2 regions of the Ammoniphilus oxalaticus genome follow, and region 1 is predicted to be linked to the other one. Evidence: riboswitches for the same ligand, from Rfam matches in the RefSeq annotation. Region 1 holds a riboswitch; the other holds the start of a gene.
What was found. Region 1 has a riboswitch for thiamine pyrophosphate ahead of tenA (thiaminase II). Riboswitches for the same ligand answer to the same signal wherever they lie in the genome.

Region 1 (4,202 bases):
CACATGATCAAGATCGGCGATAAAGCAACAATTGGAATCGTCTGCGAAGCAATCACAATCGGATAAAGCACTCTTTCGCCGATTTCTGAAAAATGGATCAACATTGCCGCCCCGACCGCAATGACAATCGACAAAAACAAACCGAGAATAACTTCCCACAGCGTCACAGGCAAATGTGTAAACAAGAGTAGTTCCCAATGCTTTCCTAATGCCGCAAAAATGCGACTTGGCGGAGGTAAAATAAACACTGGCACATTCAACAGTCGGACAATCCCTTCCCACGCTAACCCAAACGCAACTGTGATGATGAGTAAGAGTCGACTATTTTTCATTGGTTTCCTTCTTAAATAACAACTCGGTTATTTTTGAACGCAGTTCAATAAATTCTTTCGTTAGATGAAGATTATTTGGCCTCGGTCGTTCAAACGGCACAACAATTTCTTGAAACGGGCCTGTCTGGCCTTTTTCCATGATAAAAATTCGATCCGACAAAAAGATTGCCTCTTCAATATCATGCGTAATCAAGAAGATCGAACGTCCCCATTCTTGCCACGTATCGGTCAACCACAGCTGCATTTCTCGACGCGTAAACGCGTCAAGGGCGCTAAATGGTTCATCTAACAATAGCAAGTGATGCCCGCCAAGCATCGCTCGCAAAAAGGAAACCCGCTGTCTCATACCTCCTGAAAGTTGGTCGGGAAAAGCTTGAGCAACGCCCTCCAAACCAAAGGAAGGAAGATATTCATGTACCTGCTGCTCCGCTTCCTTGATTCGAACACCCTGGATTTCCAATGGCAGAGCCGCGTTTTCTGTAATCGTTCGCCACGGCATTAGCATATCCTGTTGCGGCATCAAGCTCACATGTCCTAAGCGTTCGTTCGCTCCACCGTTAAACTCAATCTCTCCGCTGGTCGGTTGATAGAGCCCGGCCATCAATTTGACGACCGTGCTCTTTCCGCAACCGCTTAACCCAACCAAACTAACAAATTCGTTCTCTTTGATTTCACAATCATGCTGGGAGAGAATCGTGGTTCGCTCACGTTCCGAATCGTATGTGAATGATATATTATCGAACTTGAGTAACGTTGCCATTAGCCTTGATCTCCGCTGGCCAGTCATGTCCGTGGTATGCCATATCCCAGAACATATACTCAAATCGAGATGTGTTCAAGAAAATTTCTTCTAGAACAGCCAAGTCACGCTCAGGCTTTCCTTCACCCGCCCGATCGATAAAACCGATCAACCATTGGGCTAGATCGCCAAACTCCTTGGATGAATACGTTTTTACCCAATCACCATAAAATTCATGTTCAAGTGATTTTGGATTCGTTTCCGCCAAGCGCGCGCCAATTTCCCAGTAACCCCACGCGCATGGTAAGACTGCGGCAGCTATTTCTTCAATTGTGCCGCTATAGGCCACATGTAACATATAGTGCGTATACGCAATGTTGGTTGGTGTGCGGATCGTTGACTCTAACTCTTCATTTGAGATGCCAAAACGCGCCGCATATTTACGATGCAAATCCATCTCAAAGTGCAATGTCTCATGGAGCAACTTACTAAACCAGTTGGCTGTATCTAAATCACGCGCTTTTGCCGCTCCAAGAGCAAACATTTTCGTGTAGTCGACCAAGTATACATAGTCCTGCTTCATATAGAATTCGAATGCTTCACGATTTAACGTTCCGTCCCCTAGACCTCGCACAAACGGATGCGCATGCTTTTGTTCCCAAATCGGCTTTACCTTCTCATGTAATCTTTCTGAAAATCTCATTTTATTTATTGCTCCTTTCGGTATCACACCATTTTATAATAGATTCATGCCATGACATCTGTGGATTCACTCACCTAGAACAGCAAGATTATTCGAGGACTCTAATGGCAAATAAAGAAGCCGCAATCACCCCTTTCAAATCCGTAAATTCACGTTCATATATGCATCAAACAAGAAACGATTGAATAAAAAATGCCACTTTCACAAATTGAAAGTGGCAAGATACGCACATGCATCATGTATTTTCTCACCACTTCCCTTCGCTGTTTTTATACAGATCAGGTTCAAAGGGTCGGAATTATCATTCCATCTCAGACCTTCGGACTCCCCTAGTGGATCTATCTATTCAATTAATCTAGTAATTTCAAGACGATTACCCTAAAAATCGATGATAAAGCGTACGCGCCTCAGTAACATCTTTTGTGCCATGCACGAGAACTCTGCCATCTTGAAAAATCGCTAAACGGTGCGCGCCTGTTGATAACGATACGAGATATGGATTTTTTTCTATCTGGCCGTGAACAGCAAGTGATTGGGCCAATTGCTCCAGATCCCTTTGCATCGGAACAGGCGGACGAATTTGAACCGTATCCCTTCCGCACAGCACAGCTGTTTTCGTATGGTTTGCTTGGCTCAAAAACGGAAAACTTGGCTGTTTTCCGCAAGATGGACAATCATCTTTTTTTAATTTATCGACTCGAATCGTCGTGTGTTGATTCGTCCATAAATCAAAAGACAGTAACGTGGGACGAACCGCATCAAAGTCTTCTACTAATATTTTCATCGCTTCTACCGTTTGATAGGCGACAACCATTTGCACATTCGGACTAATGATTCCCGCAGTATCGCACGTCGCTCCGCCCATCGGCACACTTTCTAGCAAACAAGACAAGCACGGTGTTTGTCCCGGCAGAATCGTATACGTTAAACCATAACTTCCAATGACAGCGCCATAAATCCAAGGAATTCGATACTTTTGCGCCGCGTCATTAATCAATAAACGTATATCAAAATTGTCTGTGGCATCCATGATTAAATCAACGCCTTCGACAAGCTCATCAATCTCTTCCGTGGTTACGTCGGTAACTTTAGCGATAATCTCCACTTCCGAATTCACTGCGCTCAATCGATTGTAAGCCGCAATTGCTTTTGGCATCCGCTCAGTTGCGTCTTGCTCTGTATAAAGCTGCTGCCGTTGCAGGTTGCTCCACTCTACATAGTCCCGATCGACAATCGTCAATTTTCCGACGCCTGCCCGAACGAGCGTTTCAGAGGCTCCTGTCCCTAACGCGCCCGCTCCGATCATAAGGACATGCTTCTGAGATAACTTACGCTGTCCTTCTTTACCAATGGGTTGAAATAATTCTTGCCGTGAATACCGATCGCTCAAATTGTGCTCAACCCTTCCAGTGGACTACTCGCAGAAGCATATCTTTTTCTTGGGATTCGCCCAGCTTCATATCCAAGTCGTCCCGCTTCAATTGCTAGTTTCATCGCTTTTGCCATTTTCACTGGATCTTTTGCCCCGGCCACTGCTGTATTCAGCAACACACCATCAGCTCCCATTTCCATCGCGATTGCCGCATCAGAAGGCGAACCAATCCCGGCGTCAACGATAATCGGCACAGTCGCTTGCTCAATGATAAAACTTAAGTTTAGCGGGTTTATGATCCCCTGACCAGAACCGATTGGCGACGCGCCAGGCATAACCGCATGGACCCCAAGCTCTTGTAACCTTTTTGCCAACAAGACATCGTCTGAAGTGTAGGGCAATACCGTAAACCCTTCCTCTAATAAAATCTCAGAGGCCTTCAACGTTTCGATTGGATCAGGCAGCAAGGTCTTTTCATCACCGATGATTTCGACTTTAATCATGTCGCACAATCCCGATGCCCTCGCTAACTTAGCAATACGCACCGCTTCCTCCGCAGTAGAAGCGCCCGCAGTATTCGGCAACAAGGTATAGTTATTCACGTCCAACATCTCTAAAAAGTTAGGCTGACTAGGTTCATATATGTTCATTCGGCGGACCGCAAATGTGAGAATCTGAGATTCTGAAACATCTACCGCTTCCTTTTGAATTTCAAAACTTTCAAACTTCCCTGTGCCTAACAGCAATCTAGAATTAAATTCATAGGGTCCAATGGTTAACATGTTCATCCGCCTCCCACAAAGTGTACAATCTCAATTCGGTCACCATTCGTCAATCGTGTTTTAGCATGTTGATCTTTTTCAAGTATGCTCGCATTCACTTCAACAATGACCACTTTTTCTCCAAGCTCAAAATGCTGGAGTAAATCAGAGATGAATTCTAGAGAATCAGGAACTTCAATTTGATCTCCGTTAATGACTAAGTTCATAAAAATCTCCACCTCCAGGCCTTTAATTTTAGTATAATTTAATTTTAGTATAATCTATTACGCTTTAA
Region 2 (4,202 bases), on a different contig from region 1:
TGCGCTTAGATTTAGTCATGGCGGGGATCGTCGTGATCGGTCTGGCGGGGCTTGCCCTTGATAAGGCCGTTGGACAATTGGAAAAGCGAATCAATCGCGTGTGGGGAAGAGCGGAGCATTAGCGCGCCTTCACTACTGACATGAGAAAACCCCCATAGGTAATCGAAGAGAGGAACCTAAGGGGGTTTTTGTCGTTGTTGAAGACAGGCTCAGAGAAGGTCCTTGTGTCTACAGCTGTTTTGTAAGCGCCACATGCGGAATGCCATCCTCCATGAAGACTTCGGAGTTCGTAACGTAGCCTAATTTGCGGTAAAAACCTTCCGCTTGCGTCTGTCCATGGATTAAAGCTTTCGTAAACCCTTGTTCCCGGGCGATCTGTTCCAGCGTTTCGATGATAACTTTGCCCAAGCCGTGTTTGCGGTAAGGGGCAAGGATGCAAATTCTTTCCAGTTTTGCCTGGTCTTTGATCGCGCGAACTCTGCCCGTCCCGATCGGTTGTCTTTCATCGCTATAAACTAAGATATGCTCAGCCTCCGCCTCGTGTTGATCAAATTCCACCTCCAATGCTACGCCTTGTTCTTCAACGAATACCGTTCTTCGAATGGCAAACGCGTCTTCTAATTGTTGTTTCGTTGTTACCCGATTGACGTCCATTTTTAAACCTGCCTTTCTAGCAAAAAGAAGCCTTGTCCTATCGTAAACGATTATTTTAGTGTATGTAAAGGCGGTCAAACAACCGCGTTGAAAGGGGGGGGGGCTGTTTGACCGCTAACTACTTTATTTCATTCATTTCTTACGTTTAAAGTTGCCATAATCAATGACGACCATTCCCCCTTTTTTATTTAAACGGGTGTTCGAGCCTTTTAATTTCTTCGATCGACTGAACAAATCATCCGTGATGATCCCTCTTTTTTTAAATCGTTTTTCTAATTTCTTTAATTTTTGTTTGTTTTTCTTCGTGTCGGGGACTATTTGATTGATCTTATCCATTATCAGCCAACCTGCGCCATTTTCGCGGATTTTAGCCAGATGTTTTTTTAAGTTACGTGGGGCAGAGCGATAGATTTTGATCTCTCTCTTATTATCTCGCAACCCCTTTTCATTGATGGCTACTTTTAACACCGACTTCTTCGTTAGATCGTACACGAGACGTTTACTTCCTTCTCCCATGACCTCATACGGCAAAGCTAATTTATGCTTCATTATTTTTAACCGTTCGGATTTATCCTTCGGTAAGCGATTCTTTTTAACTTTTTTTATCCATTGCGCAATAGACTTACGATCACGTCGCCGTAGGATTCTGGAACGAGCCATTTCCGGGCCACCTCCCGATCGTTTTGGTCCAATTATATTAAGAAACTTCTCAGATTATTTTATTATTTTTCAGGTAGATGGGAAGCGGCGCATGAACCAAGATAAGAGTGGACTTTTGCAAAAATAGGACGGCTTTACGACGCTCAGTTGTAAAAGTATAAAAAAATGGGTGTTGGAAAAGATAAAGGCTGTATTGAAAATTAAGGAGGTTAGTTAATATGGATAAACAACGAGCGATGGAGATCGTATCTTCAGAAGTCATGGCGCATGTGACGCACGAAGGAAAGCCTGTTTACATCCGCGAAGTAGATGGTCAAGCGCAGACTGCTAGCGTCTATCCGCTAGGCGAGCCTGAAAAGGAACAAGAGGTGCCATTGAGCAGCTTAATTGAGCAATAGGAAAAATATGCTTGTCAAAAGTTTAGTAGCGCGCTAATATAGTTGTTGAGCAACTAAATAGCCTTACACGGGAGCTTAGGGAACTAGGCTGAGAGGATAACGTTAATCTGTTATCGACCGTTGAACCTGAACTGGATAATGCCAGCGGAGGGATTAGACAAGCATTGTTGTGTTTAATGTTTTTTACAACATGGGTCACAATCAGTATCTATTCATCCGCATGAATCTATTCATGCGGATTTTTGATTTTATTGTGATCGATTAAGTCATCTTCCGCCTCCATAAAGGTTCGAAATATTTTGTATTTTCGAAAAAATAGGAGGTTTTTTTCTTGTCAAAATCTACAGAAACTTTGGTGCAAGTAGCAGAGATCCAGCAATTCCCTAACAGTAAAAAGGTGTACATTGAGGGCTCAAATCCGAGTATTCAGGTCCCGATGCGCGAGATTTCGTTGAGCGATACAACGAAAATGGATGGAACAACAGAGCCAAACGATCCGCTTCGCGTTTATGACACGAGCGGTATCTATACGGACCCAGACTATACCGTCGATATCCAAGAGGGATTACCCGCGTTGCGTAGACAATGGATTCTAGAGCGCGGTGACGTTGAAGAATATGAAGGTCGTGAAGTGAAACCCGAAGACGACGGTTTAAGAGGGGCAAATGAAGAGCGCCAACAAGTGTTCCCAGGCCTGACACGTAAACCATTAAGAGCAAAAGCGGGCAAAAACGTGACGCAAATGCACTATGCGCGTCAGGGAATCATTACGCCTGAAATGGAATTTGTCGCGATCCGCGAAGGGGTAGAAGCTGAGTTTGTTCGTAAAGAAATTGCGGAAGGACGAGCGATCATTCCTTCGAATATTAACCATCCAGAAGCGGAGCCAATGATTATTGGACGTAACTTCCACGTAAAAATTAACGCGAACATTGGTAACTCAGCAGTAACTTCTTCCATTTCAGAAGAAGTAGAAAAAATGACATGGGCCACGCGTTGGGGCGCTGACACAATCATGGACTTATCCACAGGTAAAAATATCCACACAACACGTGAGTGGATTATCCGAAACTCTCCAGTTCCGGTTGGCACGGTCCCAATTTACCAAGCGTTGGAAAAAGTAAACGGTGTTGCTGAAGACTTGAATTGGGAAGTGTTCCGCGACACATTGATCGAACAAGCGGAACAAGGCGTTGACTACTTTACGATTCACGCGGGTGTCTTGTTGCGCTATGTGCCATTAACGGCTGAGCGTGTGACGGGTATCGTTTCTCGCGGTGGTTCAATTATGGCCGCATGGTGCTTGGCGCATCACCAAGAAAGCTTCCTATATACGCATTTTGAAGAAATTTGCGAAATTATGAAAGAGTACGATGTTTCCTTCTCGTTAGGTGATGGACTTCGTCCTGGCTCGATCGCAGACGCAAACGACGAAGCGCAATTTGCTGAACTAAGAACATTAGGTGAATTAACAAAAATTGCGTGGAAACACGACGTGCAAGTGATGATTGAAGGACCTGGACACGTTCCGATGAACAAGATCAAGGAGAATATGGACTTACAACTTGAACTCACGCACGAAGCGCCATTCTATACACTAGGCCCGCTAACCACAGATATCGCGCCAGGGTATGACCACATTACATCCGCAATCGGAGCCGCGATGATCGGTTGGTTTGGAACGGCGATGTTGTGCTATGTCACGCCGAAAGAGCACTTAGGCCTGCCGAACAAAGATGACGTTAGAGATGGAATCATTACGTACAAAATCGCTGCTCACGCCGCTGATTTAGCAAAGGGTCACCCACGCGCTCAACTTCGTGACGATGCTCTATCCAAAGCTCGTTTCGAATTCCGCTGGCATGATCAATTTAACCTATCGTTGGATCCAGAAAGAGCGATGGAGTACCACGATGAGACATTGCCTGCAGAAGCGGCAAAAACAGCTCATTTCTGTTCCATGTGTGGACCGAAATTCTGCAGCATGAAGATTAGCCATGATATTCGCAACACCGCTGAACACCAAGAGGCTGTCGATGGCATGAAGGAGAAATCGAAGGAGTTTAAAGAGCTGGGTAGTAAGATCTATATCTAAAGAAGATTGATATGTAAAAACCTAGGAGGGGATTTTGCCAATGAAGGATGCCGGTATCATTACGAGTGAAATTAGGAAGTTGGAATCTCGCATAGCAGACTTAAAAGCAGAACTCCTCGAGCTCCAAGCATCATGCGCCCATCAAATGGTTAGTAACGAGTTGACAAGTACATGCGCGCGTTGTATGAAATCCGAAAGTCTCTATTATTAAGTAAAAAGCTGACCTCTTTGGTCAGCTTTTTTATAACTACGGATATACATCCATTTTACGTCCGATTCGCCACTAAAATTTTCACTCGCATGCGATTCGATTAGTGATGTATAATAAAAACGATTATGCAACAGATCAGTATACTTTTTTGAATGGAAAGAGAGTGGAGCGGTCATGGGACGTA

Region 2: it holds a riboswitch for thiamine pyrophosphate, as region 1 does, so the genes downstream of both, thiC (phosphomethylpyrimidine synthase ThiC) here and tenA (thiaminase II) in region 1, are expected to answer to the same signal.

Annotation. Positions count from the first base shown of each region.
Region 1 covers NZ_MCHY01000011.1:95,567-99,768, forward strand. The annotation lists gene BEP19_RS15675 (ABC transporter permease) at 1-332, opposite strand, end outside; gene BEP19_RS15680 (ABC transporter ATP-binding protein) at 322-1,092, opposite strand; gene tenA (thiaminase II) at 1,067-1,774, opposite strand; TPP riboswitch at 2,013-2,115, opposite strand; gene BEP19_RS15690 (thiazole biosynthesis adenylyltransferase ThiF) at 2,148-3,164, opposite strand; gene BEP19_RS15695 (thiazole synthase) at 3,161-3,928, opposite strand; gene thiS (sulfur carrier protein ThiS) at 3,931-4,134, opposite strand.
Region 2 covers NZ_MCHY01000008.1:745,535-749,736, forward strand. The annotation lists gene BEP19_RS10080 (ABC transporter permease) at 1-122, shown strand, start outside; gene BEP19_RS10085 (GNAT family N-acetyltransferase) at 229-654, opposite strand; gene BEP19_RS10090 (hypothetical protein) at 787-1,314, opposite strand; gene BEP19_RS10095 (H-type small acid-soluble spore protein) at 1,533-1,712, shown strand; TPP riboswitch at 1,770-1,882, shown strand; gene thiC (phosphomethylpyrimidine synthase ThiC) at 2,044-3,807, shown strand; gene BEP19_RS10105 (YebC/PmpR family DNA-binding transcriptional regulator) at 4,193-4,202, shown strand, end outside.